Regions from separate parts of the Pseudomonas bambusae genome, predicted to be linked through region 1. Evidence: predicted binding sites of a transcription regulator. Region 1 holds the regulator's gene; each other region holds the start of a gene.

Region 1 (10,445 bases):
AATGAGGGTCGGCCCGAGGTCAAGGGTCGTATTCGTCAGTTGCAGCGCGAGATGTCGCAGCGGCGGATGATGGCAGCGGTGCCCGAGGCGGATGTCATCATCACCAACCCGACGCACTACGCCGTCGCGCTGAAGTACGACGCCGACAAGGGCGGGGCGCCAGTACTGTTGGCCAAGGGCACGGATTTCATGGCGTTGAAAATCCGCGAGATTGCGGCGCAGCATCAGATTCTGCTGTTGGAGTCGCCAGGGCTGGCGCGTTCGATTTATTACAGCACGGAGCTGGAACAGGAGATTCCGGCAGGGCTGTACCTGGCCGTGGCGCAGGTGCTGGCGTACGTGTACCAGATCCGCCAGTTCCAGGCGGGACGCGGCAAGCGGCCTGATCCGCTGAATGACAACTTGCCGATTCCGCCGGATTTGAGAAGGGATTCGTAAGGCTCTCGATTGCTACACGGATGCCCTTCGGGCCTTATCGCGAGCAAGCTCACTCCTACATTGGCTTAAACGTGCCCGTGCCAGATGGACCGAGTCGTTAGCGTCTCAAACCGCACAAACCCGCTCTCCACCGACCCCTGGCCACTCCCAAAAAAATGCCAACGTCTCCACATTTCTACGTGATGGCACTCTGGCATTTTTCACCCATCCCACAAGTTGGACAGGTTTTTGCAATAACCCTGTTACAACGCCTCTGGCGTCAAAGTTTTGATCAACGCGCAGGTACGGAATCGGTGGATCGCTCACAGTTAATCTCTAACGCTCGCGTTGGCCTGGCCGGTCTGGGTCGTGGTCAGTTGGGCGTGCCGTTCTTGCTGCTGGTCATGTTGGCAATGATGATGTTGCCCATGCCGCCGTTCCTGCTGGACGTGTTTTTCACGTTCAACATTGCGCTGTCCATCGTTGTACTGCTGGTCTGCGTCTACGCACTGCGTCCGCTCGACTTCTCGGTATTCCCCACCATTCTGCTCGTCGCCACCTTGCTCCGGCTGGCGCTCAACGTCGCGTCCACCCGAGTGGTCATGCTTCACGGGCAGGACGGTCATGCCGCCGCCGGTAAGGTGATCCAGGCGTTCGGTGAAGTGGTGATCGGCGGTAACTACGTCGTCGGTATCGTGGTGTTCGCGATCCTCATGATCATCAACTTCGTGGTCGTGACCAAAGGTGCCGGTCGTATCTCCGAGGTGAGCGCGCGCTTCACCCTCGACGCGATGCCCGGCAAACAGATGGCCATCGACGCCGACCTCAACGCCGGTCTGATCGATCAGCCCGAAGCCAAACGCCGTCGTCTGGAAGTCGCCCAAGAGGCTGAGTTCTACGGTTCCATGGACGGTGCCAGTAAATTCGTTCGCGGTGACGCCATCGCCGGTCTGTTGATTCTGTTCATCAACCTCATCGGCGGCATGCTGGTGGGCATCATCCAGCACAGCATGAGCTTTGCTGACGCGGGCAAGGTCTACGCGCTGTTGACCATCGGTGACGGTTTGGTGGCGCAATTGCCGTCCCTGCTGCTGTCCACCGCCGCTGCGATCATGGTGACCCGTGCTTCCGGTTCGGAAGAAATGGGCAAGCTGGTCAAGCGCCAGATGTTCGCTTCGCACCAGGCACTGGCCGTATCCGCTGGCATCATGATCGTCATGGGTCTGGTGCCCGGCATGCCGCACTTCTCGTTCATCAGCCTCGGGCTGGCGGCGGCGGGTGGCGCTTACCTGCTGTGGAAGAAACAGAACATGGTCAAGCTGGCTGCGATTCAAGAAGTCAAGCGCCAGCAGGACTTGCTGCCTGCGCCGAATCGCGCCCAAGAGTCAAAAGAGCTGGGCTGGGACGACGTGACGCCGATCGACATGATCGGCCTGGAAGTGGGCTATCGCCTGATTCCACTGGTGGACCGCAATCAGGGTGGTCAACTGCTGGCGCGGATCAAGGGCGTGCGCAAGAAGCTGTCGCAGGAGCTGGGCTTCCTGATGCCGACCGTTCACATTCGCGACAACCTCGACCTGGCGCCGAGTGCCTACCGCCTGACGCTGATGGGCGTGACCCTCGCCGAGGCCGAGATTTACCCGGACCGCGAGTTGGCGATCAACCCCGGTCAGGTGTTTGGCAGCCTCAACGGCATCACTGCCAAAGACCCGGCGTTCGGGCTCGAAGCGGTCTGGATCGAGATTTCCCAGCGCGCCCAGGCGCAGTCTCTCGGCTACACCGTGGTCGACGCCAGCACCGTAGTGGCAACCCACTTGAACCAGATTCTCTACAAACACTCTCATGAGCTGATCGGGCACGAGGAAGTTCAGCAACTGATGACGTTGCTGGCTAAAAGCTCGCCCAAACTGGCTGAAGAGTTGGTACCTGGCGTGCTGTCGTTGTCGGCGCTGCTCAAGGTGTTGCAAGCGCTGCTGGCGGAACAGGTCCCGGTACGCGATATTCGCAGCATTGCCGAGGCCATCGCCAACAACGCTGCGCGGAGTCAAGATACCGCCGCATTGGTGGCGGCCGTACGGGTCGGATTGTCCCGCGCCATCGTGCAAAGCATTGTCGGCATTGAGCCGGAGCTGCCTGTTATCACGCTTGAGCCAAGGTTGGAACAGATATTGCTCAATAGTCTGCAGAAGGCAGGACAGGGTCAGGAAGAAGGCGTTCTCCTCGAACCGAGCATGGCTGAGAAACTTCAGCGCTCGTTGATCGAAGCGGCGCAGCGTCAGGAGATGCAGGGTCAGCCGGTTATTTTGTTGGTCGCAGGTCCGGTTCGCGCCATGTTGTCCCGCTTTGGACGCCTGGCCGTCCCGAACATGCATGTTTTGGCGTATCAGGAAATTCCTGACAATAAGCAAGTCACCATCGTAGCGACTGTCGGGCCGAACGGCTGAGGTAGTGAGTCATGCAAGTTAAGCGTTTTTTCGCCGCCGATATGCGACAAGCCATGAAACTGGTTCGCGATGAGCTGGGCGCTGAAGCCGCCATCATCGGGAATCGGCGGATCGCGGGCGGTGTGGAACTGACTGCCGCACTGGACTACAAATTGTCTGCGCTGGCCCCGCGCGTGCCGAACATCGAGCTGGAAGACGAACTGCGCAAGACCCAATCGCGCATCGTAACCGCTCAGGCCGAGCTGACCCATCGCAGCGAACTGGACACCGTCGCCAATCGCCAGCTGTTCACCGGCGTGGCCATGGACGACAGCAAACAGATCGAACCGACGCTGGACGAACCCTTTCGCCCGTCGATCCACGCGGCCATTGCGGCTGATCGTGCTGAACGCGCCGAGCGTCAATCGGTCGAGCCGGGCATCAGCCAGCGTGCGTACGACTCGATGCGCTCTGAATTGAATGGCCTGCGTGAACTGCTGGAAGTCCAGCTGGGTTCGCTGGCCTGGAACCAACTGCAAGGCAGCCGCCCGCAACAGGCGAACCTGTGGCGCCGTCTGCAACGCGTCGGTCTGTCGGGGCCTCTGTCCCGTGACCTGCTGGCGATGGTGCCGGACACCGACGATCAGCCCCACGCCTGGCGCATGTTGCTGGCGCACCTGGCGCGCATGATCGTCACCCCGGATGTCGAGCCGCTGGAAGAGGGCGGTGTGATTGCGATGGTCGGCCCGGCAGGCATGGGCAAGACCACAACGCTGGCCAAGCTGGCGGCGCGTTACGTGTTGAAGTACGGCGCACAAAACATCGCGCTGGTGAGCATGGACAGCTTCCGCATCGGGGCGCAGGAACAGCTCAAGACGCTGGGCCGCATCCTGAATGTGCCGGTGACCCACGTTGACCCCGGTCAATCGCTGGCTCAGGCGCTGGAGCCGTTGCTGCGCAAGCGTGTGGTGTTGATTGACACCGCCGGCCTGCAAGCCAGTGATCCGGCCCTGCGCCTGCAACTGGAGAGTCTGGCCGGTCGCGGGATCAAGGCGCGCAATTACCTGGTGCTCGCCACCACCAGCCAGAAGCAGGTGCTGACGGCGGCGTACCACAGTTATAAGCGTTGCGGTTTGGCCGGGTGCATCCTGACCAAGCTCGACGAAACCGCCAGCCTCGGCGAAGTGCTGAGCCTGGCGGTGACACATGAATTGCCCGTGGCCTATCTCACCGATGGCCCGCGCATTCCGGATGATCTGCATCTGCCACGTCGGCATCAGTTGGTCAGCAGGGCTGTCAGCGTTCAGATGCAGGAGGAGCCTAGCGAGGAAGCGATGGCGGATATGTTTGCGGATCTTTATCACAGCCCCGGCAAGCGCGCGGGCTAGGTAAGGAAAATGACAGTGGAATATACCTGCATCGATGGTCTGCCAAGCATTGTTCACGCAGTGAACGTGCAGCCCGAAATGTGGCTTTGGTCTAAGCAAGACAAGGTAAAAAATTAACATGGGCAGCATGCATCCCGTACAGGTTATCGCGGTGACCGGTGGCAAAGGTGGCGTCGGCAAGACCAACGTGTCAGTGAACCTCTCGCTGGCCCTGGCTGAGCTGGGACGTCGCGTCATGTTGCTGGACGCCGATCTGGGTCTCGCCAACGTTGACGTATTGTTGGGACTGACCCCTAAACGCACCTTGGCGGACGTCATTGAAGGACGCTGCGAGCTGCGCGATGTTCTGTTGCAGGGCCCGGGCGGTGTGCGCATCGTGCCTGCGGCGTCGGGCACCCAGACCATGGTTCACCTGAGCCCTGCGCAACACGCGGGTCTGATTCAGGCGTTCAGCGACATCGGCGACAACCTGGACGTGCTGGTGATCGACACCGCTGCCGGGATCGGCGAATCGGTGGTCAGCTTCGTGCGCGCCGCGCAGGAAGTGCTGTTGGTGGTCTGCGATGAACCGACCTCGATCACCGACGCCTACGCGCTGATCAAACTGCTGAACCGCGACTACGGCATGAACCGTTTCCGCGTGCTGGCTAACATGGCGCAGAGCCCTCAGGAAGGCCGCAACCTGTTCGCCAAGCTGACCAAGGTCACCGACCGCTTCCTCGACGTGGCCCTGCAATACGTCGGCGCCGTGCCGTACGACGAATGCGTGCGCAAGGCCGTGCAGAAGCAGCGTGCGGTGTACGAAGCGTTTCCACGTTCCAAATGCGCGCTGGCGTTCAAGGCCATCGCGCAGAAGGTCGATACCTGGCCATTGCCGGCGAACCCGCGAGGCCACCTTGAATTTTTCGTTGAGCGCCTGGTTCATCAGACCAGTGCAGGGCCTGTGTCATGACTGCAAGTGGCTATCGCATGTACAGCAAATCGTCCAAAGATTCTCAGTATGAGCTGATCGAGCGCTATGCCCCTTTGGTCAAGCGCATCGCCTACCACTTGCTGGCGCGTCTGCCGGCCAGCGTGCAGGTCGAGGATCTGATCCAGGCCGGCATGATCGGCCTGCTCGAAGTGTCGACCAAATACGATTCCACCAAGGGTGCGAGTTTCGAGACGTACGCCGGCATTCGTATTCGCGGCGCGATGCTCGATGAAGTGCGCAAGGGGGACTGGGCGCCACGCTCGGTCCACCGCAATACGCGCATGGTCAGTGACGCGATTCGTGCAATTGAAGCGAAAACCGGTCGCGACGCTAAAGATCACGAGGTTGCGGCCGAACTTCAATTGAGTCTCGACGATTACTACGGGATTCTGAACGATACCTTGGGCAGCCGCTTGTTCAGCTTCGACGACCTGTTGCAGGACGGCGAGCATGAAGGGTTGCACGAGGACGGCGCGAGCCAGTCGCTCGAACCGTCGCGGGATCTGGAAGATGAACGTTTCCAGAGCGCGCTGGCGGACGCCATCGCCAACCTGCCCGAGCGTGAGCGCCTGGTGCTGGCGTTGTACTACGACGAAGAGCTGAACCTCAAAGAGATCGGGGAGGTCTTGGGGGTCAGCGAATCCCGTGTCAGCCAGCTGCATAGCCAGTGCGCCGCACGTCTGCGGGGCCGGTTGGGAGAATGGCGCGCGCGTTGACGCATTGACGCGGGCCCGTCTTTTCACAAAGATGCCTGCGTTTTGGGTGGTAAGGCCGGCTGTGCAAGGCGTTGTGTGGGAAGCAAAAGGGACAAGGCAGGAGCCGCTGGGATCAGGTCTTCGGACTTTTTCCGTGGCGCTCATCACGTGTTTCTTCGAAAGGCCCCCTCGTTTTCGTGTGACCGGTGGAGCGATGTTGCCGGTATTGATTGAACGCGCGTCCAGGCACTGGGCGCGTTAAAGACTGCTTGGAGGTCGAATTGGACAAGAACATGAAAATCCTCATCGTTGATGACTTTTCAACGATGCGGCGGATCATAAAAAACCTGTTGCGTGACCTTGGGTTCACCAACACGGCCGAAGCAGATGACGGTACCACCGCATTGCCGATGCTGCAGAGCGGTGCTTTTGACTTTCTGGTGACCGACTGGAACATGCCTGGCATGTCCGGCATCGACCTGCTGCGTCAGGTGCGTGCCGACGAACGTCTGCGTCACCTGCCTGTGTTGATGGTGACCGCCGAAGCCAAGCGCGAGCAGATCATCGAAGCCGCTCAGGCGGGCGTGAACGGTTACGTGGTCAAGCCTTTCACGGCTCAGGTGCTCAAAGAAAAAATCGAGAAGATATTCGAGCGCGTCAATTCCTGATGTCCGCTGTGAGGGCGCTATGGATTCCAAAGATTCGACAATGGGTGACTTCGAGTCGACCCTGAAGAAACACGCACAAGAACTGGTCGCCAGCCTCGAAAAAGGCAAGTTCGGCGACGCCGTGCAACTTATCCATGAGCTTAATCAGACCCGGGACCGCGGCCTGTATCAGGAAGTGGGCAAGCTGACGCGCGAGCTGCACAGTGCAATCGTCAATTTCCAGATTGACCCGCACATGCCGCAAGCCGAGGAAGTGTCGCAGATCACGGATGCCACCGAACGTCTGTCGTACGTTGTCCGCCTCACTGAAGGCGCGGCCAACCGCACGATGGACCTGGTGGAGCAGAGCACACCGCTGATGAACGGCCTGAGCGCCGACGCCAAGGCGTTGAGCGTCGATTGGGGCCGCTTCATGCGCCGCGAAATCGGTGCTGAAGAGTTTCGTGATCTGGCCCGCCGCGTCGAAGGTTTTCTGACCCGCAGCGAGAAGGAGACCCACGAGGTCGCCAGCCACCTGAACGACATTCTGCTGGCTCAGGACTATCAGGACCTGACCGGTCAGGTGATCAAGCGTGTGACCACACTGGTGACCGAAGTCGAGAGTAATTTGCTCAAGTTGGTGCTGATGGCCAGTCAGGTCGATCGCTTCGCCGGGATCGAACACGACCAGGAAGAGTTCCGTAAGCAAAAAGAACAGGAAAAACTTCATTCCAAGGGTGAAGGTCCGCAGATTCATGCCGATAAACGTGAAGACGTCGTATCCGGTCAGGATGATGTAGACGATCTGCTATCCAGCCTCGGCTTCTGAAATCCAGAGCCAGGGTTCTATGTGAAAGTGGCTGTGGGCTTGCGCGCCAATGTCTCGACGAAGGCAATGCGCGCAGGCCATCGACGCAGCTCCTGGATCGGTTGACGGTTAATTTTAGGAGCACCCCCAATGAGCTTCGGCGCCGATGAAGAGATCCTTCAGGATTTTCTGGTAGAGGCCGGCGAGATTCTGGAGCAGTTGTCCGAACAGTTGGTCGAGCTGGAAAGCCGACCGGACGATGCGGACCTGCTCAATGCAATTTTTCGCGGTTTTCACACTGTAAAAGGGGGCGCAGGCTTCCTCCAGCTCAATGAGCTGGTCGAATGCTGCCACATCGCCGAAAACGTGTTCGACATCCTGCGCAAAGGTGAGCGCCGGGTCGACGCGGAACTCATGGATGTCGTGCTCGAAGCACTGGACACCGTCAACAGCATGTTCGGCCAGGTCCGTGAGCGTTCGGACGTGACCCCGGCCACGCCAGAGCTGCTCGCCGCGCTGTCGCGTCTGGCCGAGCCTGCGTCTGCCGACGAAATCGCCGCTGCCCCTGCGCCGGTGGTTGAAGAGGTGGCCGAAGCGCCTTCCGAAGACATCACCGATCACGAATTCGAACAACTGCTGGACTCGCTGAATGCCGTGAAGGCGGAAGCGGCGAGCGCAGCCGTGTCTGCGCCACCGGCACCTGCACCCGCTGCGCCTGCAACGGAAGCCGCCAGCGACGAAATCACCGACGCCGAGTTTGAATCCCTGCTGGATCAACTGCATGGCAAAGGCCAGTTCGCGGTCGATGCCGTGGCACCTGCTGCCGCATCGGCTGCGTCTGCTGCGCCGGCTGCCGCGCCTGCCGGCGATGAAATCACCGACGACGAATTCGAAGCGTTGCTTGATCAACTGCACGGCAAAGGCTCGTTTTCCGCCGACACAGCGACAGCCGTTGCCCCTGCTCCAGTGGCGGCCGCGCCTGCCGCTGCCGAGTCCGGCGCCCCGGCGTCGGATGAAATCACCGATCACGAATTCGAAGCGCTGCTCGACCAATTGCATGGCAAGGGCACCTTCTCGGCGGATGTTGCCGCGAGCGCGCCCGTTGCCACGGCACCCGTGAAAAAAGCCGAACCGGCCAAGGCCGAGGCCCCCAAAGCCGAGCCAGCCAAACCGGCGGCCGCGCCTGCTCCGGCTGCGGCACCTGCGCCTGCAAAAGCGGCCGCTGCGCCAGCCCCTGCAGCGGCATCACCGGCCCCGACAGCACCGGCACCGGCCCGGGCACCTGCACCGGCAGCCGCCGACAAGGCCCCGACCGAAGCCGAAACCACCGTGCGCGTCGACACCGCGCGGCTGGACGAAATCATGAACATGGTCGGCGAGTTGGTGCTGGTGCGTAACCGTCTGGTGCGCCTGGGCCTCAACAGCGGCGATGAAGCCATGTCCAAGGCCGTGTCCAACCTGGACGTGGTCACCGCTGACCTGCAAACCGCCGTCATGAAGACGCGGATGCAGCCGATCAAGAAAGTCTTCGGTCGCTTCCCGCGACTGGTTCGCGATCTGGCCCGTCAGCTCAAGAAAGAAATCAACCTTGAACTGGTGGGTGAAGAAACCGACCTGGACAAGAACCTGGTCGAGGCCTTGGCCGACCCGCTGGTCCACTTGGTGCGCAACGCGGTTGACCACGGTATCGAATCGCCGGAAGAGCGCGAAGCATCGGGCAAGGCCCGTGGCGGTCGCGTGGTGCTCTCGGCGGAACAGGAAGGTGACCACATCCTGTTGTCGATTTCCGATGACGGCAAGGGCATGGACCCGGCGGTGCTACGCGCCATCGCGGTCAAGCGTGGGGTGATGGACAAGGATGCCGCGGATCGCCTGAGCGACACCGACTGCTACAACCTGATCTTCGCGCCGGGCTTCTCGACCAAGACCGAGATTTCCGACGTGTCGGGCCGTGGCGTGGGCATGGACGTGGTGAAAACCAAGATCGCCCAGCTCAACGGCACCATCAATATCTACTCGACCAAGGGCCAGGGCTCGAAGATCGTCATCAAGGTCCCGTTGACCTTGGCGATCATGCCGACCCTGATGGTGATGCTGGGCAACCAGGCGTTCGCGTTCCCGCTGGTCAACGTCAACGAAATCTTCCACCTGGACCTCTCGACCACCAACGTGGTCGACGGTCAGGAAGTGGTGATCGTGCGTGACAAGGCGCTGCCGCTGTTCTACCTCAAGCGCTGGCTGGTCAGCTCGGCCGCGCATGAGGAGCAACGCGAAGGTCACGTGGTGATCCTTTCCGTCGGCACCCAACGCATCGGCTTCGTGGTCGATCAACTGGTGGGTCAGGAAGAAGTCGTGATCAAACCGCTGGGCAAGATGTTGCAAGGCACGCCAGGCATGTCGGGCGCCACCATCACCGGTGACGGCCGCATCGCGCTGATTCTCGATGTGCCGAGCATGCTCAAGCGGTACGCCGCGCGGCGTATTTGATGCCCGGTATGCAGTGAACCTCGTGTGGGCGAATTCATTCGCGAAAATCGGTCAGGCGACACCTCTGTAGCGTCTGTCCCGCCGCTTCGCGAATACGTTCGCTCCCACTGGTTCCTTATCCATCCCTGTAATACGGGTGGATCAGAGGTTGATGAAACGGGATGGCCCCTGAGGGGACAGGCCCTACGGAGTGTTTATGGCAGTCAAGGTTCTGGTGGTAGACGATTCCGGCTTTTTCCGCCGGCGCGTCTCGGAAATTCTTTCCTCTGACACAACGATTCAAGTGGTCGGCACCGCCACCAACGGCAAGGAAGCGATCGAGCAGGCCCTGGCCCTGAAGCCCGATGTGATCACCATGGACTACGAAATGCCGATGATGGATGGCATTACCGCAGTTCGTCACATCATGCAGCGTTGCCCGACTCCGGTGTTGATGTTCTCCTCGCTGACCCACGAAGGCGCCCGGGTGACCCTGGATGCGCTGGATGCCGGTGCGGTCGATTACCTGCCCAAGAATTTTGAAGACATCTCGCGCAATCCCGAGAAGGTCAAACAAATGCTGTGCGAAAAGGTGCATACCATTTCCCGCAGCAACCGTCGTTTTAGC
Region 2 (10,445 bases), 2.5 Mb from region 1:
TGGAGCAGATCCTGCTGTTTTTCCTGCTCGCGGTGATCATCACGGGCGGCGTCTTGTACGCCTACACCCGCTGCCTGAGAAGCACGACGCTGGTGCTGTCCTGTTCGCTGGTGGCGATCATCTGGCAGTTGGGGATGTTGCCCCTGGTGGGTTTGCAGCTCGACCCGTATTCGGTGCTGGTGCCCTTCCTGGTGTTCGCCATCGGCATCAGCCACGGCGCGCAAAAGATGAACGGCATCATGCAGGACATTGGTAAGGGCACCCACCGCCTGGTCGCTGCGCGGTTCACGTTTCGAAGGCTGTTCCTGACCGGATTGACCGCGCTGCTGTGCGACGCCGTGGGGTTTGGCGTGCTGACGATCATTCAGATCCAGATCATCCAGGACCTGGCCATGGTCGCGAGCATTGGCGTCGCCACGCTGATCTTCACCAACCTGATTTTGTTGCCGGTCTTCCTTTCGTTCGTGGGCGTGAGTCCGGTTGCCGCGCGCAAAAGCTATGAACAAAGCGTGGCAGAAGCGGACACGGCGGCCCCTAATCCGTTGTGGCAATTCCTCGACCGTTTCACCCAGCGCCGTTGGGCCACCGTGGCGCTCCTCGTTGCCGCTGTGCTGGCGGGCGGCGGTTTCGTGATTGGACGGGGCGTGCAGATCGGCGACCTCGACCGGGGCGCACCGGAATTGCGTGCCGACTCGCGGTACAACCAGGACAACGACTTCATCACCCGGCATTACGCGTCCACCAGTGACGTCCTGGTGGTGATGGTGAAAACCCCGACCAATCAATGCACGGCCTATTCGACGCTGAAAAAAGTCGACGCGCTGGAATGGCAACTGCGCAACCTGCCCGGCGTCGAGTCCACGGCCTCGCTGTCCAGCGTCAGTCGTCAGGCGCTGGTGGGCATGAACGAAGGCAACCCCAAATGGTACGACCTCAGCCATAACCAGGGCATGTTGAACGCCATCGCCACCAACACCCCGCGTTCGCTGTTCAATCAGGACTGCAACCTGTTGTCGCTCTTCGTGTACCTGAGCGATCACAAGGCCAACACGCTCAAGGCGGTCACACGCACAGTCGAGGCCTTCGCCCTGACCGCCGACGAGCCTGAGGTCAAGTTCCTGCTGGCCGCGGGCAGCGCCGGGTTCGAAGCCGCCACCAATCAGGTGGTGGAGAAGGCCAACCACGAAATGCTGTTGTGGGTGTACGCCGCCGTTACCTTGCTGTGCCTGGCCACGTTCCGCTCCTGGCGGGCGACGGTGTGCGCCATCGTGCCGCTGGTCCTGACGTCGATCCTGTGTGAAGCGTTGATGGTCATGCTCGGGATGGGCATCAAAGTCGCGACCTTGCCGGTCATCGCGCTGGGCGTGGGCATCGGGGTCGATTACGCGCTGTACGTCATGAGCGTGCTGGTGGCGCACAAACGTCAGGGCCATTCGCTGTCGGCGTCCTATTACCAGTCACTGGTGTTCACCGGAAAGGTCGTGATGTTGACCGGCGCGACCCTGGCCTGCGCGGTCTTTCTGTGGATCTTTTCACCGATCAAATTTCAGGCGGACATGGGCGTGCTGTTGGCCTTCATGTTCCTGTTGAACATGCTGGGCGCGCTGATTCTGTTGCCCGCGCTCGCGCATTTCATGCTGCCTGACGCGCCGCAAAAGACCACGCCGCCAACGCCTGAAAACGGACGCAGCGACCTTGAGCCGCCGCCAGCTGCTGCCACAAAACGACAGGCGTTGGTGTGAAGACGCCGCTCGTTCAATAACAAGATGATCTGAGATGAGGAATCGATAATGGCCTTTCTGCGTAACGCCTGGTACCCGGCGGGTTGGGACTACGAAGTCGAGCAAGACAAGCTTTTCAACCGCAAGCTGCTGAACGAGAACATCCTGTTTTTCCGCGACTCCCAAGGCGTCGCTCAAGCGGTGCACGACCGCTGCCCGCACCGGTTTGCGCCGCTGCACATGGGCACCCTGGACGGCGACTCCGTGCGTTGCGCGTACCACGGCCTCGAATTCAACGGCCGTGGTGAATGCGTGCACAACCCCCATGGCGACGGCAAGATTCCCAAGGCGGCGAAGGTCAAGGCCTACCCGCTGGTGGAGCGTTACGGCGTGCTGTGGATCTGGATGGGCGCCCCTGAACTGGCGACGCCAGACACCATTCCTTTCTTCGAAGCACTGGACCCGGAGCTCTATTACGTCGGTCGTGACTACCTGCACGCGCGGGCCAATTACGTGCTCGAAACCGACAACATCATGGACCTCAGCCACATCGAATACCTGCACCCCAGCACCCTGGGCAGCAGCTCGGTGAGCCAGGCCACGACGGTGGTCGAACAGGACGGCGACACGGTCTGGTCCAAGCGCCTGATCCAGAATGAAATCATGCCGTCTTTCCTGTACGACATCTTCGATTTCCCGCCGGACACCCGGGTCGATCGCTGGCTCGACGTGCGCTGGGACGCCCCGGCCACGTTGTTGCTGAACACCGGCGCCACCCGCACCGGCAGTAGCCGCGAAGAAGGCAGCCCGGTGCCCACCGTGCATTTCTTCACCCCTGAAACGGAAACCACCACCCACTACTGGTTCGGCATCAGTTTCCCGAAACGCCTGGCCGAAGTTGGCGAGCAAAAGGCCAAGATGTACATCCAGGGCTTGCGCGTACCGTTCGAAACCGAAGACTTGCCGATGCTCGAAGCGCAGCAAGCCTCCATGGGGGATGAAGACTTCTGGGACCTCAAACCCATCCTGTTGATCGGTGACGCAGGGGCCATTCGCGCCCGCCGCATCCTCGACCGGTTGATCCTTGAGGAGCAGAACAGCCTGAATCCGTCGTCAAAGAACGTGGAGAGTCCAGCATGATCGACGTGTGTGTGGTGTCGCGCCGGTCCGAGGCGATCGACATCGACAGCTTCGAACTGGAGCGCGTCGATGGTGCGCCGTTGCCGCCGTTCACGGCCGGTGCGCACATCGACGTGCACCTGCGCAGCGGTCTGACGCGGCAGTACTCGCTGTGCAACGCGCCTCATGACACCCGTCGCTATCGCATCGGCGTGCTCAAAGACGCTGCATCACGGGGCGGTTCGCAGGCGATGCACGGGCTGCAGGTGGGCGACATGCTGTCCATCAGCGAGCCGCGCAATCTGTTCCCGCTGGTGGCCGAGGCCAAGTATTCGATGCTGTTCGCAGGCGGGATCGGCATCACGCCGATCCTGTGCATGGCGCGAGAATTGTTCAACCGGGGTGCGCCGTTCGAGCTTCACTATTGCACGCGTTCAGTGGACCGCATGGCGTTCCTCAAGGAGCTGCGCGAGGCCGGTTTCGCCCACCGCGTGTTCTTCCATTTCGACGACACCCCTTCAAAACTGGACGCTGCGAAGGTGCTGGAACAGCCCATGATCGGGAGCCATCTTTACGTGTGTGGGCCGAACGGCTTCATGAACGCCGTCCTCGGCACGGCTGAACAACTGAACTGGCCAGCGGATCACCTGCACCGGGAGTATTTCGCCGCGCCGGTGGTGCAACGCAGTGCGGACAGTTTTGACGTGGTGCTCAACAGCACCGGCCAGACCTACCACATCCCCGAAGGCAAAAGCGTGGTCGAGGTGTTGGCCGAGAGCGGCATCGAGATTCCGGTGTCCTGCGAACAGGGGATCTGCGGCACTTGCCTGACCAAGGTACTCGAGGGTACGCCAGACCATCGGGACATGTTTATGACGCAGGAAGAACATCAGCGCAACAACCAGTTCACGCCTTGCTGCTCACGCGCCAGCAGTGCAAGGCTGGTGCTCGATTTGTAGCACCGTATTCAGGGCACTGAGCGGCAATGGGTCTCCCACTGCGAGGCGCATCGCCGCGATTCCCTGATGTCGCTTGATCAATGACTTCCTGAGGGATGTGCTTGAGTGGCTCGTTATTTCCGTACTTGAGCATGTTCTTTCATTCGCTGACATCGCTCGTCAATTATCCTCACTGTAAGCCATTGAACTATCACTGAAGTAAATGGCGAATGGTTTGCCTGTCCCTGATATCCTCTTTGCGCTTTCTTTGCCTGCATGACGCGCAGCGCGACCGTGACGAATCACTTGAAATAATGGAAGGGGTAAGTGTCGGGAGATCGTCCGAAGTCCGGTCTTGTCCTTCACTATAAAGTTGTGGTGTATCTAGCGTTCAATTGTTCAACGTATTGAATAGTGAGTTCGAAAAAGGCTGCTGTTTGCGCAGGCCTGGCTTTGATAGGGTACTGCCATCTCGTGACCTGCCGAACTTCCAATCCCTCATGTCATTTGCACAGAGGAATGGACATTCAATCAATAACCGTTGTGAACATGGCTGACGGTTTATGGGTTGTCGGGCAGGGTTGCGTGTCTTCTATTCATGAACGTCAGGACTTTTAGATGCCTACTTTATTCGACCCTGTTTCTCTCGGCAGGCTGCAAGCCACCAATCGCATCATCATGGCACCCTTGACCCGCGCTCGTGCCACTCGCAATCACGTGCCCACCGCCATCATGGCCGACTACTATGCGCAGCGCGCGTCGGCCGGCCTGATCATCGGCGAGGCGACCGGGATCTCGCGGCAGGCGGTGGGTTGGCCCTATGCACCCGGTCTGTGGTCCGACGAGCAAGTCAACGCCTGGAAGCTCGTCACCCAAGCCGTACATGAAAAGGGCGGTGTGATTTTCGCGCAACTCTGGCACATGGGCCGCATGGCGCATTCGGCGGTCACGGGTTCGCAACCGGTGTCCGCCAGTGCGACCGCCATGCCTGGAGAAGCGCACACCTACGACGGCAAAAAACCGTTCGAGGTCGCCAGGCCCATCACGGTCGACGAGATCCCGGGGCTCATCGCCGACTACGTCCGTGCAGCACGCAATGCAATGTCGGCCGGGTTCGACGGCGTTCAGATCCACGCCGCCAATGGCCAATTGATCGATCAGTTCTTGCGTGACCTGAGCAACGGACGCACCGACGAATACGGTGGCAGCGTGGAAAACCGGGTGCGCTTGCTCGAACAGGTGACACGGGCCGTCGCCGATGTCGTTGGCGCTGACCGCACCGCGGTGCGTCTGTCTCCCAATGGCGAGAGCTACGGTGTGGACGACAGCGATCCCGTTCCGCTGTTCACGGCCGCAGCTGACCGGCTGAACGCCATTGGCATTGCCTTTCTGGAACTGCGCGAGCCGGGTCCGGACGGCACGTTTGGCGCCACCGAGGTGCCGCGCTTGTCGCCGGTGATCCGTAAGCGCTTCAAAGGGCCGATCATTCTCAACAGCGACTACGACCTGGCAAGCGCCCAAGCGGATCTGAACAGTGGGCTGGCAGACGCTATCAGCTTTGGCCGGCCTTTCCTGGCGAATCCTGATCTGGTCGAACGTCTCAAGGTCGGTGCCCCCCTGAATCCCGATCATATGGAGACCTACTACAGCCAGGAGGCCGAAGGCTATACCGATTACCCGACGCTGGCCGACGCAGAAGCAACGCCGGCTTAAGTGCCTGCGTGCCTCGGCACCGTGTCGATGTCTGACGTTTATTAGAGAGCGGCGGTGCGATGGCAAACAGGTATGTGCTGCGTGATGCCAACACAGAAAAGTGGATCTGGCTGGGTGCAACGGTACTCAGCCTGATCGCGTTTGCGGCGAACTCCATTTTTTGCCGCCTGGCGCTGCGGGGCGGAGATATCGATCCTGCCTCGTTTACGACGATTCGATTGCTTGGGGGCACGCTCTGTCTGCTGTGCCTGATACGACCCACCAACCTGAAAATGTTGGGAGGCAGCTGGCGAGGCGGCCTCTATCTGTTCGTCTACGCCTATCTGTTCGCGGTGGCTTACATACAGCTGGACGCGGGCGTCGGCGCGCTGATTCTCTTCGGCGCGGTACAGATCACCCTGTTTGCCGTGGGCTGGTCCGGCGGCGAGAAAGTGCGGCTGCGTGCGTTGCTGGGCATGCTGGTGGCATTCTCAGGTCTGGTCATCCTGCTCGCGCCAGGGGGAAGTGCGCCGCCCCTCGGCAGTGCGCTGCTCATGATGGTTGCGGGCGTTGCCTGGGGCGCTTATTCGGCACTGGGTCGATGGTCGGTGAACCCGCTGGCCGACACGGCTGGCAATTTTCTTCGCAGCCTGCCGTTATTGGCAGTCGTTGCGTCTGTAGCCCTCATCCACGAATCCTGGCATGTGTCGCCGATCGGGGCGCTGTATGCGTCGGCATCGGGCGTGTTGGCATCCGGCGCGGGCTATGCGGTGTGGTATGCGGTGGTCAGACGGCTCCGCGCACAGACGGCGGCCATCCTGCAGCTCAGCGTTCCCGTCTTCGCTTGCGCCGCAGGCGTGATCGTGCTCGATGAGCCACTGTCTGTCCGTCTGGCGGTGGCTTCAGCGGTGGTGTTGAGTGGCATTGCACTGGCGCTCACAGCCCGGCGCTTCTGATCGCGGCAGGTAACGCCACGTCTGATGAGAGGAGGACGGACGCAACCGGAATGGGCGGATGAACTGCCGATCGGTCTGCGCCGTCCCTGGGCGGTCAGAGCTTGAATCGCCCCACCAGGTCATTGAAGGAAATCGCGAGTCGCGACAGGTCCTGTGACGACGCTGTCGTTTGATGCGCGCCAGCTGCCGTCTGGGTCGACAGGTCCTGAATGTTGACCAGGTTGCGGTCTACCTCGCGCGCCACGTTCGCCTGCTGTTCGCTGGCGCTGGCGATGACCAGATTCCGGTCGTTGATTTCTCCAATGCCCTGTGCGATGAGTTGCAGCGCATCGCCGGTGGCCTGTGCGAACTGCTGCGTCTGGGTGACCAGCGATTTGCTGTTACCCATCGCCACCACCGCCTGGTCAGCGCTGGATTGAATCGACGAGATCATGCTTTCGATTTCGCCTGTGGAGGATTGGGTTCTCGCCGCCAAGGCCCTGACCTCGTCGGCGACCACCGCGAAACCACGGCCCTGTTCGCCGGCGCGCGCGGCTTCGATGGCGGCGTTCAACGCCAGCAGATTGGTCTGCTCGGCGATGCCGCGAATCACTTCCAGCACTTTGCCGATGTCCCGCACGCCGACGGCAAGGTCTTCCACGATGCCGGTGGACGAGGTGATGTTGGCTGTCGCCTGATTGACGGCACCGACGGCCTCCTGCGCTTTCTCCAGACCGCTACTCGCCTGAGCGCTGACCTGTTTTGACGCTTCGGACGTCGAGATGGCGTTGCGTGCGACTTCTTCAACCGCTGAGGTCATTTGCGTCACGGCGGTGGCGGCTTGCTGGATTTCATCGTTCTGACGCAACAAGCCACGGCTGCCGTCTTCGGTCACGGCATTCAATTCCTCGGCGGCGGATGCGAGGTTGTTGGAAGCGTCCGCAATCTGGTGAATCGTGCTGCGCAGGCCTTCTTGCATCTTGCCCAAGGCCGTCAACAACTGGCCGGTTTCATCAAGGGACGTGCTGTGGATGCGCTGCGTGAGATCGCCCTTTGCGATGCGTTCAGCCGTTTCCACGGCAGTCTTGATGGGACGGCTGATGAGGCGCGCCAACACGAGCCCCAGCCCCAGTGCCGCGAGGAAGGCGGCCGCAACGCCCGTGAAGAGGATCGTCGCGGCGGTACTGGCCTGTTCGTGAGCGTCCCGCGCAGCGTCTGCAACCTGGCGGTCATTGGACTCCGCAATAGCGTCGAATTCGCTCATGACCTGCTGGTAGCGGTCTTGCACTTCGTTGCCGACGATGGAGCGGGCAGAGGGCAAGTCGCCTGATGCCAATGCATCGAGCACGCGTTGCACCTGGGCCTGGTACAGCGGCCAGTCCTTCACCAATTTGTCACCGGCGATACGTTCGTCTTCCACCGCTGGCGTTTTGCGATAGGTCGCGAACGCGTCTTCACTGGCTTTACGGTTGGCCCTGATGCTGGTGAGGATTTCCTGTTTGTCGCTGTCGGGCTCGTTCGCCGCCGTCACGACAATCAGGCTGTAGACGTCACGCAACTGTGCCACCGCCTTGGTTTGGGCATCATCAATGTTTGCCACGGAAACGAAGTTGTTGGAAAACACGTTTTCCAGGCTCGCCGCCAGTTGGGTAGAACCTCGACTTCCCAATAAGCCGACGCCCAATGTAATGAATGCACATAGCCCGAACGCCATGATCAGTTTCGTGGCCAGTTTCAAATCGTGAATGAATTTCATGACGCATTGCTCCGTGTGTGCTCTTTTTATTTTGGTGGGTAATATGTCCAGCCTCTAAAGTGAACTGGACATGCTGAGGGTGAGGTCTGAGTATCTGACGTACGCTGTACCCGGTGGGGCGCGCAGGTACGTTTGCAACGGGAAAATATTCATCGGCATCGACGCCATAATACTGAGATACATACTTTGGAAGATGCAGTGAATCGTATTGATCGTATCAATAGCTGCTATATGTCTTTCGAGAGTCTTTCTGCGGCGCAACATTCTTGATGATGTAAAAAAAGTATGTTTGCGGGGCGCAGGGGTAACACGTTTCATTGCACTGACGAACAAATTACTTGTCCGTTTCCTGTCAATGCGCCGCTGTTTTGACTAACGGACATCGTCCTACAAGATATTTCTGTACAGAACCCGCTCGAACCTCAATTCATTGTTTCGCAGACTGAAATGATGCAAAGAGATGCAACAGCGGACTGCCCATGTCGTCCTGCCTGCGGGCGCGTCACCTCAAGCCTTTCACCTCGAACAGCTCGACCAGCCATTCGACGAAAACCCGCACCCGCGCGCTGAGGTGGCGGTTGGGCGAGTACACGATGTAGATCGGATTGGGTTCCAGGGACCAGTCGTCCAGCACTTGAACCAGTGCGCCGGATTCAAGGTGCGGGTCGGCCATGAAACGGGGTGTCTGCAACACGCCCATGCCAGCCAGTGCGGCAGCGAGCAGGGCGTTGGCATCGTTGACCGACACGAAATAAGGGCCGTCGACCGAGACCCGCTCATCGCCCTGGACGAACGTTTCCAGCCTGCGTTGTTGGGTGGCGGCAAAAAAATACCGGACCATCTGGTGGTCCTTTTCCAGATCGCGGGGGTGCTGGGGCGTCCCATGGGCCGCGAGATAACCGGGGGTGGCGCACGTCACGTATTCGAGGCTGCCCAGTCGTCGGGCAATCAGCGACGGGTCGTTCAACGCGCCACCACGAATGACGCAGTCCACCCGGTCACCCAACAGGTCCACGGGGCGGTCGCTCACGCCGATGTCCAGCTGCAATAGCGGATAGCGTTTCTGAAAGTCGGGGAGTGCGGGCAGCACCAGCATGGACGCCACCGTCGCGCCCATGTCGATGCGCAATTTTCCATGGGGGCGTACCTGTGCGCTGGAGAGGTCCGATTCGGCTTCCAGCCATTGATCGATCACCCGAACCATGCGTTCGTAGTAAGCCGTGCCGTCATTGGTCAACGAGACGCGTCGCGTGGTGCGGTTGAGCAGCGTCACCCGCAGGTGGCTTTCCAGCGACTGAATGTGCTTGGTGACCGTGTTGCGCGGCAGGTTCAGGGCCTGCGCCGCCTTGACGAAACTTCCCGCTTCCACGACCTGAATGAAGGCTTTTACAGCATTGAAATAGTCCACGCGGCCCGCTCCGGTGACAGTAAATGCTCGCATTATTAGCCCGAAAAAAGGAACAGTGGTGTTCTTTCCGGCGGGTTTATCCAGCAATCGCGTTCCCATACATTGATTTCACCCGCCATCACGCGATTCAGTCGGATGGCATTTCCAGGAGATCAATCAATGAGTCAGCAACTTCAAGGCAAAGTGGCACTGGTCACCGGCGGCTCCCGTGGCATCGGTGCCGCCATCGCCAAACGTCTCGCTGCAGACGGCGCCCATGTGGCGTTCAGCTACGCGAAATCCCGTGAGCAAGCGCAACAGGTCGTCGCCGACATCGAACGTCAAGGCGTGCAGGCGCTGGCGATCCAGGCTGATCAAGGCGATGCCGCCCAAGTCACCGCGCTGGTCAAACAGGTCCATCAACACTTCGGCCGTCTCGATATCCTGGTCAACAGCGCAGGCGTGTTCGTCACCGGTCCTGTCGATGATCCGCAGGCGGATATCGCAGCCTTCGACCGCCAGCAGGCCGTGAACATCGGCGGCGTGGTGTCCGCTGTTCGCGCTGCGGCGGGCTTGATCAGTGACGGTGGTCGCATCATTTCCGTGGGCACCACAGGCGCCGATCGCATCCCGTTTCCGGGTGCTGCCGATTATGTGGCGACCAAGGCCGCTGTCGCGGCGTACACCCGTGGCTGGGCGCGGGACCTGGGCTCGCGGAGCATCACCGTCAATACCGTTCAACCGGGCGCAATCAATACCGACATGAACCCTGAAACCGCCGATCACGCGTCGTTTCTTATTGGCCTGACGGCGCTCGGTCGTTACGGTCAACCGGAAGATATCGCTGCCGCCGTGGCCTTTCTTGCCAGCCCGGATGCGTCGTACATCACCGGCGCC
Region 3 (10,445 bases), 2.5 Mb from region 1:
CACCCTGACCGTGTACGAAAAAGGCTCGGAAGTGGTCGGCATGATCCACACCCTGCTGGGCGCCGACGGCTTCCGCAAGGGCAGCGACCTGTACTTCGAACGCCATGACGGCCAGGCCGTGACCTGCGACGACTTCGTCAAAGCCATGGAAGACGCCAACGGCATCGACCTGACCCAGTTCAAGCGCTGGTACTCGCAAGCGGGCACCCCACGCCTGGCGGTGACCGAGTCCTACGACGCCGCAGCCAAAACCTACAGCTTGACCTTCCGCCAAAGCGCGCCGACCACCCCCGGTCAGCCAGGCGAAGAGAAAAAGCCGTTCGTGATCCCGGTTTCCCTGGGCCTGCTCGACAAGCAAGGTCAGGAAATTCCGCTGCGCTTGCAGGGCGAATCCTCGGCCACCGGCACGTCCCGCGTGATCGCCGTGACCGAAGCCGAACAGACCTTCACCTTCGTCGACATCAACGAGCAGCCGCTGCCGTCGCTGCTGCGCGGCTTCTCGGCGCCGGTCAAACTCAGCTTCCCGTACAACCGTGACCAACTGATGTTCCTGATGCAGCACGACAGCGACGGCTTCAATCGTTGGGATGCCGGTCAGCAGCTGTCGGTGCAGGTGTTGCAGGAGCTGGTCGCTCAGCATCAGAAGGGCGAGGCGCTGGTGCTGGATCAACGTCTGATCACCGCGCTGGGCACGGTGCTGGCCGACGAGTCGCTGGATCAGGCGATGGTCGCGGAAATGCTGTCGTTGCCGGGTGAGGCGTACCTCACCGAAATCAGCGAAGTCGCCGATGTCGATGCCATCCATGCGGCCCGCGAGTTCGCCCGTCAGCAACTGGCGAACAGTCTCAGTGATGCGCTGTGGAAGCGTTACGAGGCTAACCGCGAGGTGTCCGAGCGGACGGCGTATGTGGCCGAGTCCGAGCACTTCGCCCGCCGCGCGCTGCAAAACATCGCGCTGTCGTACCTGATGCTGACCGGCAAACCGGAGGTGTTGGCGGCCGCCATCGAACAGTTCGACAGCGCCGACAACATGACCGAGCGCCTGACCGCGCTGGCCGTGCTGGTCAACTCGCCGTTCGAAGCCGAGAAGGCCAAGGCGTTGGCGGTGTTCGCCGAGAACTTCAAGGACAACGCGCTGGTCATGGATCAGTGGTTCAGCGTTCAGGCTGGCAGCACGTTGCCGGGCGGTCTGGAACGTGTGAAAGCCCTGATGCAGCACCCGGCCTTCACGATGAAGAACCCGAATAAGGTGCGGGCGTTGATCGGTGCGTTTGCCGGGCAAAACCTGATCAACTTCCACGCGGCGGACGGTTCGGGTTATCGCTTCCTGGCGGATCTGGTCATCGAGCTGAACGGCTTCAACCCACAGATCGCGTCGCGTCAACTGGCCCCGCTGACCCGCTGGCGCAAGTACGACGACAAGCGTCAGGCGCTGATGAAGGGCGAACTGGAGCGGATTCGCGCTTCCGGTCAGCTGTCGCCGGACGTGTATGAAGTGGTGAGCAAAAGCCTGGCGTAACATGCAGTCGCTTTGAATCGAGGGCTACCCGTCATCACGGGTGGCCCTTTTTTATGCGTATCCGCAACACTGCTTGCCCAATCCTGTAGGAAACTTCCTCATCATCACGTCCAGCTTTCACACACGCTGATACGAATCGGCTGGCAGAAACGTCCTGCCGTCACGTTCATCCTTTCGCCGCTTGTTGATGCCTTGCGTGGGCAGCGAGCGTTTCTTCCAATAAAAAGGTATGGGCGAGTTGATGAAGTCACGGAATACGTGGGCGTTGCTGGGGTTGGCCGCATTGGGGCAAGAGGCGTTGGCCCATGCTCATGTCACCGAGGAACAGCGGTTTGGCACGGGGGATGTTGAACTGAGTGTGGGCCTGGGGCTGCTCAACGGTCAGTCCAGGGAAAAAGTGTATGACGAGGGCGAAAAACTCAGCCAGCTCAACTGGGCTATCAAACAGGTGCCAACGTTGCACCTGGGGATGACGTTTAACCCCGCCGAGTGGCTGTCGCTGGATGCCAAGGGCTGGACGCAGATGGGCAAGGGTCGTAGCCATATGAAGGATTACGACTGGATGGACGGTGAGGACGAGCCTTGGACCGACTATTCGGATCACCCGGACACCAAGTTGAAAAAGGCATGGCAAGCCGAATTCGCGGCCACGGTATGGGCGTTCAAGCGGAAGGATCTGGCGTTAGGCGCGATGCTCGGCTACCAGCACAGCGAGTTCGGCTGGGAAGCCAAGGGCGGACGCTTTACGTATTCATCGGATGACGGTTTCCGAGATATCACTGGCCAGATCCCCGCCAAACTGAAAAGCATCAGCTATGAACAAACATTCTCTACGCCGTTTGTGGGGCTGGTCGGGTTGTACACCCACGACAACTGGACGCTGGAAGGGCGCTTCAAATACAGCCAGTGGGTCAAAGCTCGGGACTACGACCAGCATCATCTTCGCAACGTCACCTTCACCGGCAACAACGGCAATCGTGGAAAAATGCAAAGCCTGGCAGTGGGCGTGTCGTATAAATTGACGCCGCAGCTGTCGCTCAAGGGGAACGTCGATTATCAAACGTACGCCGAGGCCAAGGGCAGCATTCTCTCCAAGGAAGCGGGGACGGGCGAGCGCGAGTATTTTGGTGGCAAGTCAGGGTCTCAAGCCAACCGGACTGTGCTGTCCAGCCTGGCGCTGAACTACCATTTCTGAATGAACCCGCCCCTGTGGGAGTGAGCTTGCTCACGAAAGCCGCCAGTCAGCCAATGCTCGGCTGACTGGCCCGGCCGTATTCGTGAGCACGCTTGAAGCGAGGCGGGGCGGAAACGACTGCCCCGCTGGCATCGATCAATCCCCGCGATACACGCAACCGCTGGTGCAGGTTTCATGAATGCGAATGGCCGACAGTTCCGGCAGCAGCGGCTTCAGCTCATTCCAGATCCACTTCACCAACACTTCGCTGGTCGGGTTTTCCAGACCGGGAATGTCGTTCAGGTAGTTGTGGTCCAGACGTTCGTACAGCGGCTTGAAGATCGTCTTGATCTCGGAGAAGTCACGGATCCAGCCGGTGTGCGGATCAGGTTCGCCTTGCAGGTAAATCGCGACCCGGAACGAGTGGCCGTGCAGACGGCCGCACTTGTGGCCCTCCGGCACGTGGGGAAGGCGGTGAGCCGATTCGAACGTAAATTCCTTGAAGATTTCCACGGTATTGAGAGCCTTGAAAGGTGGCGATCGCCTGGGCGAAAAAATGCAGGGGGCGAGTTTACCAGCAATGGTTTGCCGAGGCACCGTCAGAACCTGACCGCCCGGTTGAAAATCACCCGGTCAGATCAGCGTCTCCAGCCGCCCTGCCAGACGCCCGCTGTCCACCAGATCGATAAACTCGTCGCCCAGCCGTCGGCTCTGTTCCATGGCCGTTCGCCAATAGCGCTGGCGTTCCGGGTCTTTGCCGACGAAACGCTTGAAATCGCTGCGGTCCGGGAGCTTGCCGAACGGCAGCGTCGCCAGATAATCGCGGGACGGCGCCAGCAGCACCACATCCTGCAACCGCCCCAGGTCACCACGCCGCCACGGCAGGGCTTTGTCGAACCAGCCGGGGATGATTTTATCGGTGAAATGCGGATACAGCACGATGTCGCTGCCGCTGTAGGGCAGGTCGAGGTGGTAATCCAGCAGGCCGCCGTCGCGGAACGTACCCGGCCCGACACCCGGAATGTCCATCACGCCTTGCATCACCATCGGAATCGAACCCGAGGCCAGCAGCGCCTGGCGCAGATTCGACACGTCGAGGGGCAGGCAGCGGGAGGGAAAATCCGTCAAGGGCGAGAGCGGTGGGGCGAGGCGAGCGTCGTGCAGGATCAGCCGTTCGAAATGCCGCGACAACCGCGCGCGTCCGATGAGGTTGTTGGCGATCACTGAGCCCAGCCCGAGGCCCAGACCGCCGCGATGATCCAGCGCGAGCAGGCCGTGACTTTTCACAATCATCACGTTGAGTCGGTGGTGGGGGTTGCTCAGCACACGGGCATCGCGCCCCTGCAACAGGTCGTCGAGCATCTTCACGCAACTGCGCGTGACCTCGGCCATGGTCACGCCCTTGGCGAAGCTTTGTTCGTTGTAGAGCTGACCGAGCAATGTCAGGCCTTCCACGGGGGCCGGCAGGCAGGCGCTCGCGAAGCGCCACGAGCCTATCGACGCGCCGATCAACGAGCGCTCCCGCTCGAAACGTGGCAGCCATTCGCCGAACAGCGCCAGGTCCAGCCCTTGAATGCCCAGCGCCTTGGGCCCGCCCGCCGCACCCGGAATGATGCCGACATCGGCGGGAGCCAATCCGTGGTCACGAATCCGGGCCATCGCCCGTTTCCCGGCCTTGACGGTCAGCGCGGGCGTCTTGATCTGAATGGCGCTCATGGGTACTCCGGAGATAAGCAGAGGCGAAGTATATCGGCTGGCTCGCCTGCGAAAAGCGGGGTCTGTGCCAAAGGTGATGGCAGGTGGCCGTACCTTTCAGCTTCAATTAAGTTCGGTTGGTTATCGTTGCTTCCGTCAACAAGACGACCACAACGGAGATTCACCATGAAACTGTTCACTGCCTTTTTCGCCGCTTCCGCTCTCGCACTCACTGCCGGCTACGTGCAGGCCAAAGATCTGGGCCCGGACGAAGCGCTGCGCCTGCGAGATGCAGGTACTATTCAATCTTTCGAAAAACTTAACGCTGCCGCGCTGGCCAAACACCCTGGCGCGACCATTACCGAGACCGAGCTGGAACAGGAATATGGCAAGTACGTTTATCAGGTCGAGCTGCGCGACGGTAAGGGTGTCGAGTGGGATGTCGAACTCGACGCCACCAACGGCCAAATCCTCAAAGACCATCAGGACACCTGATGATCGCCGGTAAGCGTCCTTCCGTCCTGTTCGCCCACGGCCTGATCGCCACCTGTGCGGTCATGGTCTGCACGGTTTGCGCGGCACGGGATCTGGATCAGGATGAAGCCCTCGCCCTTCGGCAAAAGGGCGTCATCCTGCCGCTTGAGCAGTTCATCGAACAGGCACTGGGACGCTATCCCGGTTCTAAACTCCTGGAAGCGGAGCTGGAAGAGAAACACGACGTTCTGGTCTACGAGATCGAGTTGCTGACGTCCGATCAGGTGGTTCGTGAACTCAAATTCGATGCCCGCGACAGCCGTTTGCTGGAAGACAAGGAAGACGATTGATGCGCCTGTTACTGGTTGAAGACAACGTGCCCCTGGCGGACGAGCTGGTCAGCGGTTTGACTCGGCAGGGGTACGCGGTGGACTGGCTGGCCGATGGCCGCGACGCTGTTCACCAAGGGATGAGTGAGCCCTACGACCTGATCGTATTGGACCTCGGGTTGCCGGGGCTGTCGGGGCTGGACGTCTTGCAGAAATGGCGCGCAGATGGCCTGGCGACCCCCGTGCTGATTCTCACCGCTCGCGGCTCCTGGGCCGAGCGGATCGAAGGGTTGAAAGCCGGTGCCGATGATTACCTCACCAAGCCCTTTCACCCCGAAGAATTGCAGCTGCGCATCCAGGCGCTGCTGCGCCGTGCCCGAGGCCTGGCGAATCAGCCGAAACTCGAAGCGGCGGGCCTGCATCTGGATGAGGGCCGCCAAAGCGTGAGCCGCGACGGCGAAGACATTCAGCTCACCGCCGCCGAGTTCCGGCTATTGCGCTATTTCATGCTGCACCCCGAGCAGATCCTGTCCAAGAGCCACTTGGCCGAGCACCTGTACGATGGGGAAAACGAGCGTGACTCCAACGTCATCGAAGTGCACGTCAATCACCTGCGCCGCAAGCTGGGGCGAGCCGTCGTTGAAACCCGGCGCGGCCAAGGCTATCGATTCGGCGGAACGGGCGGGTGAGGTCGATACAACGCACCCTTAGCCTTGGCCTGATCAGCGTGCTGCTGATCATTGGGCTGGTGCTGGCGCAGGTCAGTCTGTGGCTGTTTGAAGTCGGTATGCAACGCTATCTGGAGTCGGGGCTGCGCAACGACGCCGAATTGCTGCTGGTGGCCATCGTGCGTGGCCCCAATGGCCTGCAGCTCGATGAACAGCGGCTGTCACCGGGGTATCAGCGGCCGTACTCCGGTCATTATTTCCGCATTGACTTCGACGGTGGGCACTGGCGCTCCCGATCCTTGTGGGACCTGGAGTTGCCACAACCTGACCAAGCCGGGTTGCACGCCGACTTCGAGCTGGAAAAAAGCAGGCAATCCCTGTTGTTGCTCCAATCGGATTACCGCAAATTTGGCCAAAAGATTTCCATCACGGTCGCCCAGGACTACACCCCGGTGCAGGCCAGCTTCGCGCAAGTGCAGCGCATTGGCCTGGGGTTGGGATTGGCGGCGCTGCTGCTGATCCTGATCCTGCAACGCTTCACGGTCCGGCGAGCCTTGCGTCCGCTGGACAAGGCCAGGGCGCAGATACTCCAACTGCAACAGGGCCAGCGCTCCCAGCTCGATCAAGAGGTGCCGCTGGAACTTGAGCCGCTGGTCGCACAGATCAACCACCTGCTGCTGCACACCGAAGACAGCCTCAAGCGTTCTCGCAACGCTTTGGGCAATCTCGGTCATGCCTTGAAAACACCGCTGGCGGTGCTGATGAGCCTGACGGAAGGGCAAAAGCTGGAACAATTGCCTCACGTGCGCGCCACCTTGCGCGATCAGCTGCAACAGATTCAGCAACGACTGGAGCGTGAGCTGAATCGTGCACGTCTGTCAGGCGATGCGCTGCCCGGTGTGCGTTTTGACTGCAACGCCGAGCTGCCGGGGCTGTTTTCCACCCTACGAATGATTCATGGCGAGCACTTGGAGCTGAACAACCACGTGGCTGCTGATCTGGTCCTGCCGTGGGACCGCGAAGACATCCTGGAACTGCTTGGAAATCTTCTGGACAACGCCTGCAAATGGGCCGACAGCGCGGTGTGCCTGACCATCACTCACGAACACGGCCAATACCGTCTGCTGATTGACGACGACGGGCCGGGGGTTCCGCCAGAGCAGCGGGTCGAGATGCTGGGCCGTGGCAACCGGCTCGATGAACAAGTGACCGGGCACGGATTGGGGCTGGGGATCGTCAAAGACATCGTTGAGGCGTGGGGTGGGCACGTTCAGTTGCTCGACAGTCCGCTGGGCGGGTTGCAGGTGCGCATCGACCTTCCTGAGCGTCAGCCGGCTCAACCGGGCGTCCATTGATCGATTGGTTGTCGTCGCGGCCTCAACTTTTGCTGTACTGCGCCGCTACCTATTAAGGAGCCTGGATGGCCCGTTGCCCACAATAATAAAAGGTCACGACACCTATGCGGCTAAATCTGAAAGCCAAAGTTCTCTCCCTCGCCGTGCTTCCGGTGGTGCTGTTTGCGCTGATCATCAGCCTGAGTACGGTCATGATGTTGCGCGATCAGGCCACGCGTGAGGTGGAAGAAACCCGGCAGCATTTGCTCGCTGAGGCCAAGGCCACCTTGCAAAGCCACGTTGCAGTGGCCATGGGCACCATCAAACCGCTGTACGACGCTTCTGCGCAGGGCGACATGGACGCCCGCGCGCAGGTCATCAAGATGCTGTCTCAGGTCAAGTACGCCAAAGACGGCTACTTCTTCGGCTACGACTCCCAGGCGATTCGGCTGTTCAAAGGCAGCAGCCCGGACGGCATCGGGAAAAGCTTCAAGGACGTGCACGACGCCAACGGTGTGTACTACAACATCGGCCTGGTAGAGGTCGCGAAAGCGGGCACTCATTACCTCGAATACTCCTCCGCGCTCCCCGGTTCGACCGAATCGGTGCCCAAGCTCGGCTACACCGAATACCTTCCCAAGTGGGACATCGCCATCGGCTCGTCGGTCAATCTGGACAACATCGACGCCAAGGTGGCCGAGGTCCGTGAGGCTGTATCCCGGCGCATTCAGGGCATGCTGATCAGCATCATCGGCATCGCGGTGGTGGTGTTACTGATCATCGGCGCACTCGGTGTCTGGATCGCGGGCGGCATCTTGCGTCCCTTGCGCTTGATGAAAGCCAACCTGGACGACATCGCGGCCGGGGAGGGCGACTTGACCCGCCGCCTGGCCGTGACCTCGCAGGACGAACTGGGTGATCTGGCGGGCTCGTTCAACCGCTTCGTCGACAAGATTCACGGGCTGGTGCGCCAGATCGCGGAAATGACCTCGCAACTGACCGGCCTGGTGGGTGAAGTCACCCATCAGGCGCAGCGTTCCGAACAGGCCATGGAGCGCCAACGTCACGAAACCGATCAAGTGGCGACGGCGATCAACCAGATGTCGGCAGCGGCGCAGGAAGTCGCCAAGAGCGCGCAAGGCGCGTCGGTGGCCGCGCAGCAGACCGATCAGGAAGGCCAGACCGCCAAGCGCGTCGTCGACGGCAGCATTCAGCAGATCCATGCGCTGGTGAGTGACATTCGTCATAGCGGCGCGTCGCTCGACAGCCTGCAGAACGACGTGACCTCCATCGTCGGCGTGCTGGGGGTGATCCGTTCCATCGCCGAGCAGACCAACTTACTGGCGCTGAACGCGGCCATCGAAGCTGCACGGGCGGGCGAAGCGGGTCGCGGGTTTGCGGTGGTGGCCGATGAAGTCCGCGCCCTGGCCAGCCGCACGCAACAAAGCACGCAGGAAATTCAGGGCATGATCGACCGCCTGCAACAGGGCACCCAAGGCGCCGTGGCCGCCATGCGCCGCTCCAGCGAGGCCGGCGATGGCACCTCGGCCCGGGCCAACGAAGCGGGTGCGTCGCTGGACACCATCGGCCAACTGATCGGCACGATCAATTCGATGAACGCGCAGATCGCCAGCGCCGCTGAAGAACAGACGGCCGTGGCCGAAGAAATCAACCGCAGCGTGCATCAGATCGCCGTGGCGGTCGAAAGCGTTGCCGACGAGACCCGCCACAGTGCCACCACGTCGCGCAGCCTGACCGACCTCAATCATCGTCTTGGCCAACTGGTAGGCCAGTTCCGCATCTGATGCGCCACACGGTGGGCCGCAATGGCCCATCGTTTCCTTCCCGCAGCCTCTCTCCGGCGGCACTCCTGTTGCGATTGACGGACTAATCATTAGGCCCTGCGTTTAGCGGGGCTTAATGACATGGAAGGAACATGAACGAGACCTCGCTGCAAAACAAAACCCTGATGCTGCTGGTGGTCCTGGTGACGCTGGCCTTCATCTGGATACTGCTGCCGTTTTACGGTGCGGTGTTCTGGGCGGTGGTGCTGGGCATCATCTTCGCACCCCTGCAACGGCGACTGGTGGCGCGCTTCGGCTGGCAACGCAACCTCACCTCGCTGTGCACATTGATGATCTGCCTGGTGATCGCGATCTTGCCAGTGATCATCATCAGCATGCTGATGGTCCAGGAAGGTGCTGCGCTGTACAAAAGCGTCGAAAGCGGCCAGCTTGACATCCCCAAATACCTCGCCGAATTCAAGGCGTTGCTGCCGACCTCGATGCAGCATTGGCTCAATCGTCTGGGTATCGGAGATTTCAACGGGCTGCAGGACAAGATTTCAAAGACGGCGATGCAGGGCAGTCAATACTTGGCGACCCAGGCGTTCAGCTTCGGACAGGGCACGTTCGATTTCGTGGTGAGTTTTTTCATCATGCTGTACCTGCTGTTTTTCTTCCTGCGCGACGGCCAGGACCTGACCCGTCGTATTCGCATCGCCATTCCCCTGGCCGAGGCGCAGAAGCGTCGACTGCAACTGAAGTTCACCCGCGTCGTACGCGCGACGGTGAAGGGCAATGTGGTGGTGGCGATCACCCAAGGTGCGCTGGGCGGTCTGATTTTCTGGATTCTGGACATTCCCAGCGCGTTGCTGTGGGCGGTGGCGATGGCTTTTCTGTCGCTGTTGCCGGCGGTAGGGGCGGGGATCGTCTGGGCGCCGGTGGCTGCGTATTTCCTGCTGAGCGGGATGATTTGGCAGGGCGTGGTGCTGGGGTTGTTCGGCGTATTCGTGATCGGATTGGTGGATAACGTGCTGCGACCGATTCTGGTGGGCAAGGACACGCGGATGCCGGATTACCTGATTTTGATTTCGACGCTGGGGGGGATGGCAGTGTTCGGGCTGAACGGGTTTGTGATCGGGCCGATGATTGCGGCGTTGTTCATGTCGACGTGGGGGTTGTTTACCGGGGCGAAGACGACGGTGAGGTTGCCGGGGTAGTCTTTTTGTTTTGTGTGTATATCCGTTATCTCGGGTGATGCTGATATAGGTTCTGCCTGGGGGCAGAAGATTTCGCCTCCGGCGAGTTACTTGGAAAAGCACCCCAAGTAACCAAGGGTGCCTGCTCCTGGCTTGGCCCTCGTTCCTCGGGTTCCCTCACTCCGGCGACGCTCCGTGGGCCCGCCGCGAAGGGCCATCCATGGCCCAGCGCGGCTCTCGCGGCATCCATGCCGCTCGACCCACTCCGCGCC

Evidence for each region. Region 1 encodes FliA, which starts transcription of late flagellar genes. Its sites were predicted from a motif close to CTAAAGTTTNNNNNNNNNNNGCCGNTAA; they were not measured.
Region 2: AAEO81_RS10295 (methyl-accepting chemotaxis protein) is a predicted target of FliA. The motif match lies at 8,311-8,338, and genes of this name have one in related genera.
Region 3: AAEO81_RS10470 (methyl-accepting chemotaxis protein) is a predicted target of FliA. The motif match lies at 7,236-7,263, and genes of this name have one in related genera.

The regions. Positions count from the first base shown of each region.
Region 1 is NZ_CP151650.1:4,717,751-4,728,195, reverse strand. Features, by position in the region: gene flhB (flagellar biosynthesis protein FlhB) at 1-438, shown strand, start outside; gene flhA (flagellar biosynthesis protein FlhA) at 732-2,861, shown strand; gene flhF (flagellar biosynthesis protein FlhF) at 2,873-4,228, shown strand; gene fleN (flagellar synthesis regulator FleN) at 4,347-5,180, shown strand; gene fliA (RNA polymerase sigma factor FliA) at 5,177-5,917, shown strand; gene AAEO81_RS21535 (chemotaxis response regulator CheY) at 6,190-6,564, shown strand; gene AAEO81_RS21530 (protein phosphatase CheZ) at 6,584-7,372, shown strand; gene AAEO81_RS21525 (chemotaxis protein CheA) at 7,502-9,838, shown strand; gene AAEO81_RS21520 (chemotaxis response regulator protein-glutamate methylesterase) at 10,035-10,445, shown strand, end outside.
Region 2 is NZ_CP151650.1:2,207,709-2,218,153, forward strand. Features, by position in the region: gene AAEO81_RS10270 (MMPL family transporter) at 1-1,742, shown strand, start outside; gene AAEO81_RS10275 (aromatic ring-hydroxylating dioxygenase subunit alpha) at 1,791-2,861, shown strand; gene AAEO81_RS10280 (PDR/VanB family oxidoreductase) at 2,858-3,799, shown strand; gene AAEO81_RS10285 (alkene reductase) at 4,397-5,491, shown strand; gene AAEO81_RS10290 (DMT family transporter) at 5,551-6,426, shown strand; gene AAEO81_RS10295 (methyl-accepting chemotaxis protein) at 6,521-8,161, opposite strand; gene AAEO81_RS10300 (LysR family transcriptional regulator) at 8,664-9,569, opposite strand; gene AAEO81_RS10305 (SDR family oxidoreductase) at 9,729-10,445, shown strand, end outside.
Region 3 is NZ_CP151650.1:2,246,677-2,257,121, forward strand. Features, by position in the region: gene pepN (aminopeptidase N) at 1-1,519, shown strand, start outside; gene AAEO81_RS10435 (omptin family outer membrane protease) at 1,761-2,714, shown strand; gene queD (6-carboxytetrahydropterin synthase QueD) at 2,850-3,206, opposite strand; gene AAEO81_RS10445 (patatin-like phospholipase family protein) at 3,327-4,409, opposite strand; gene AAEO81_RS10450 (PepSY domain-containing protein) at 4,575-4,883, shown strand; gene AAEO81_RS10455 (PepSY domain-containing protein) at 4,946-5,212, shown strand; gene AAEO81_RS10460 (response regulator transcription factor) at 5,212-5,880, shown strand; gene AAEO81_RS10465 (sensor histidine kinase) at 5,877-7,214, shown strand; gene AAEO81_RS10470 (methyl-accepting chemotaxis protein) at 7,319-8,998, shown strand; gene AAEO81_RS10475 (AI-2E family transporter) at 9,130-10,194, shown strand.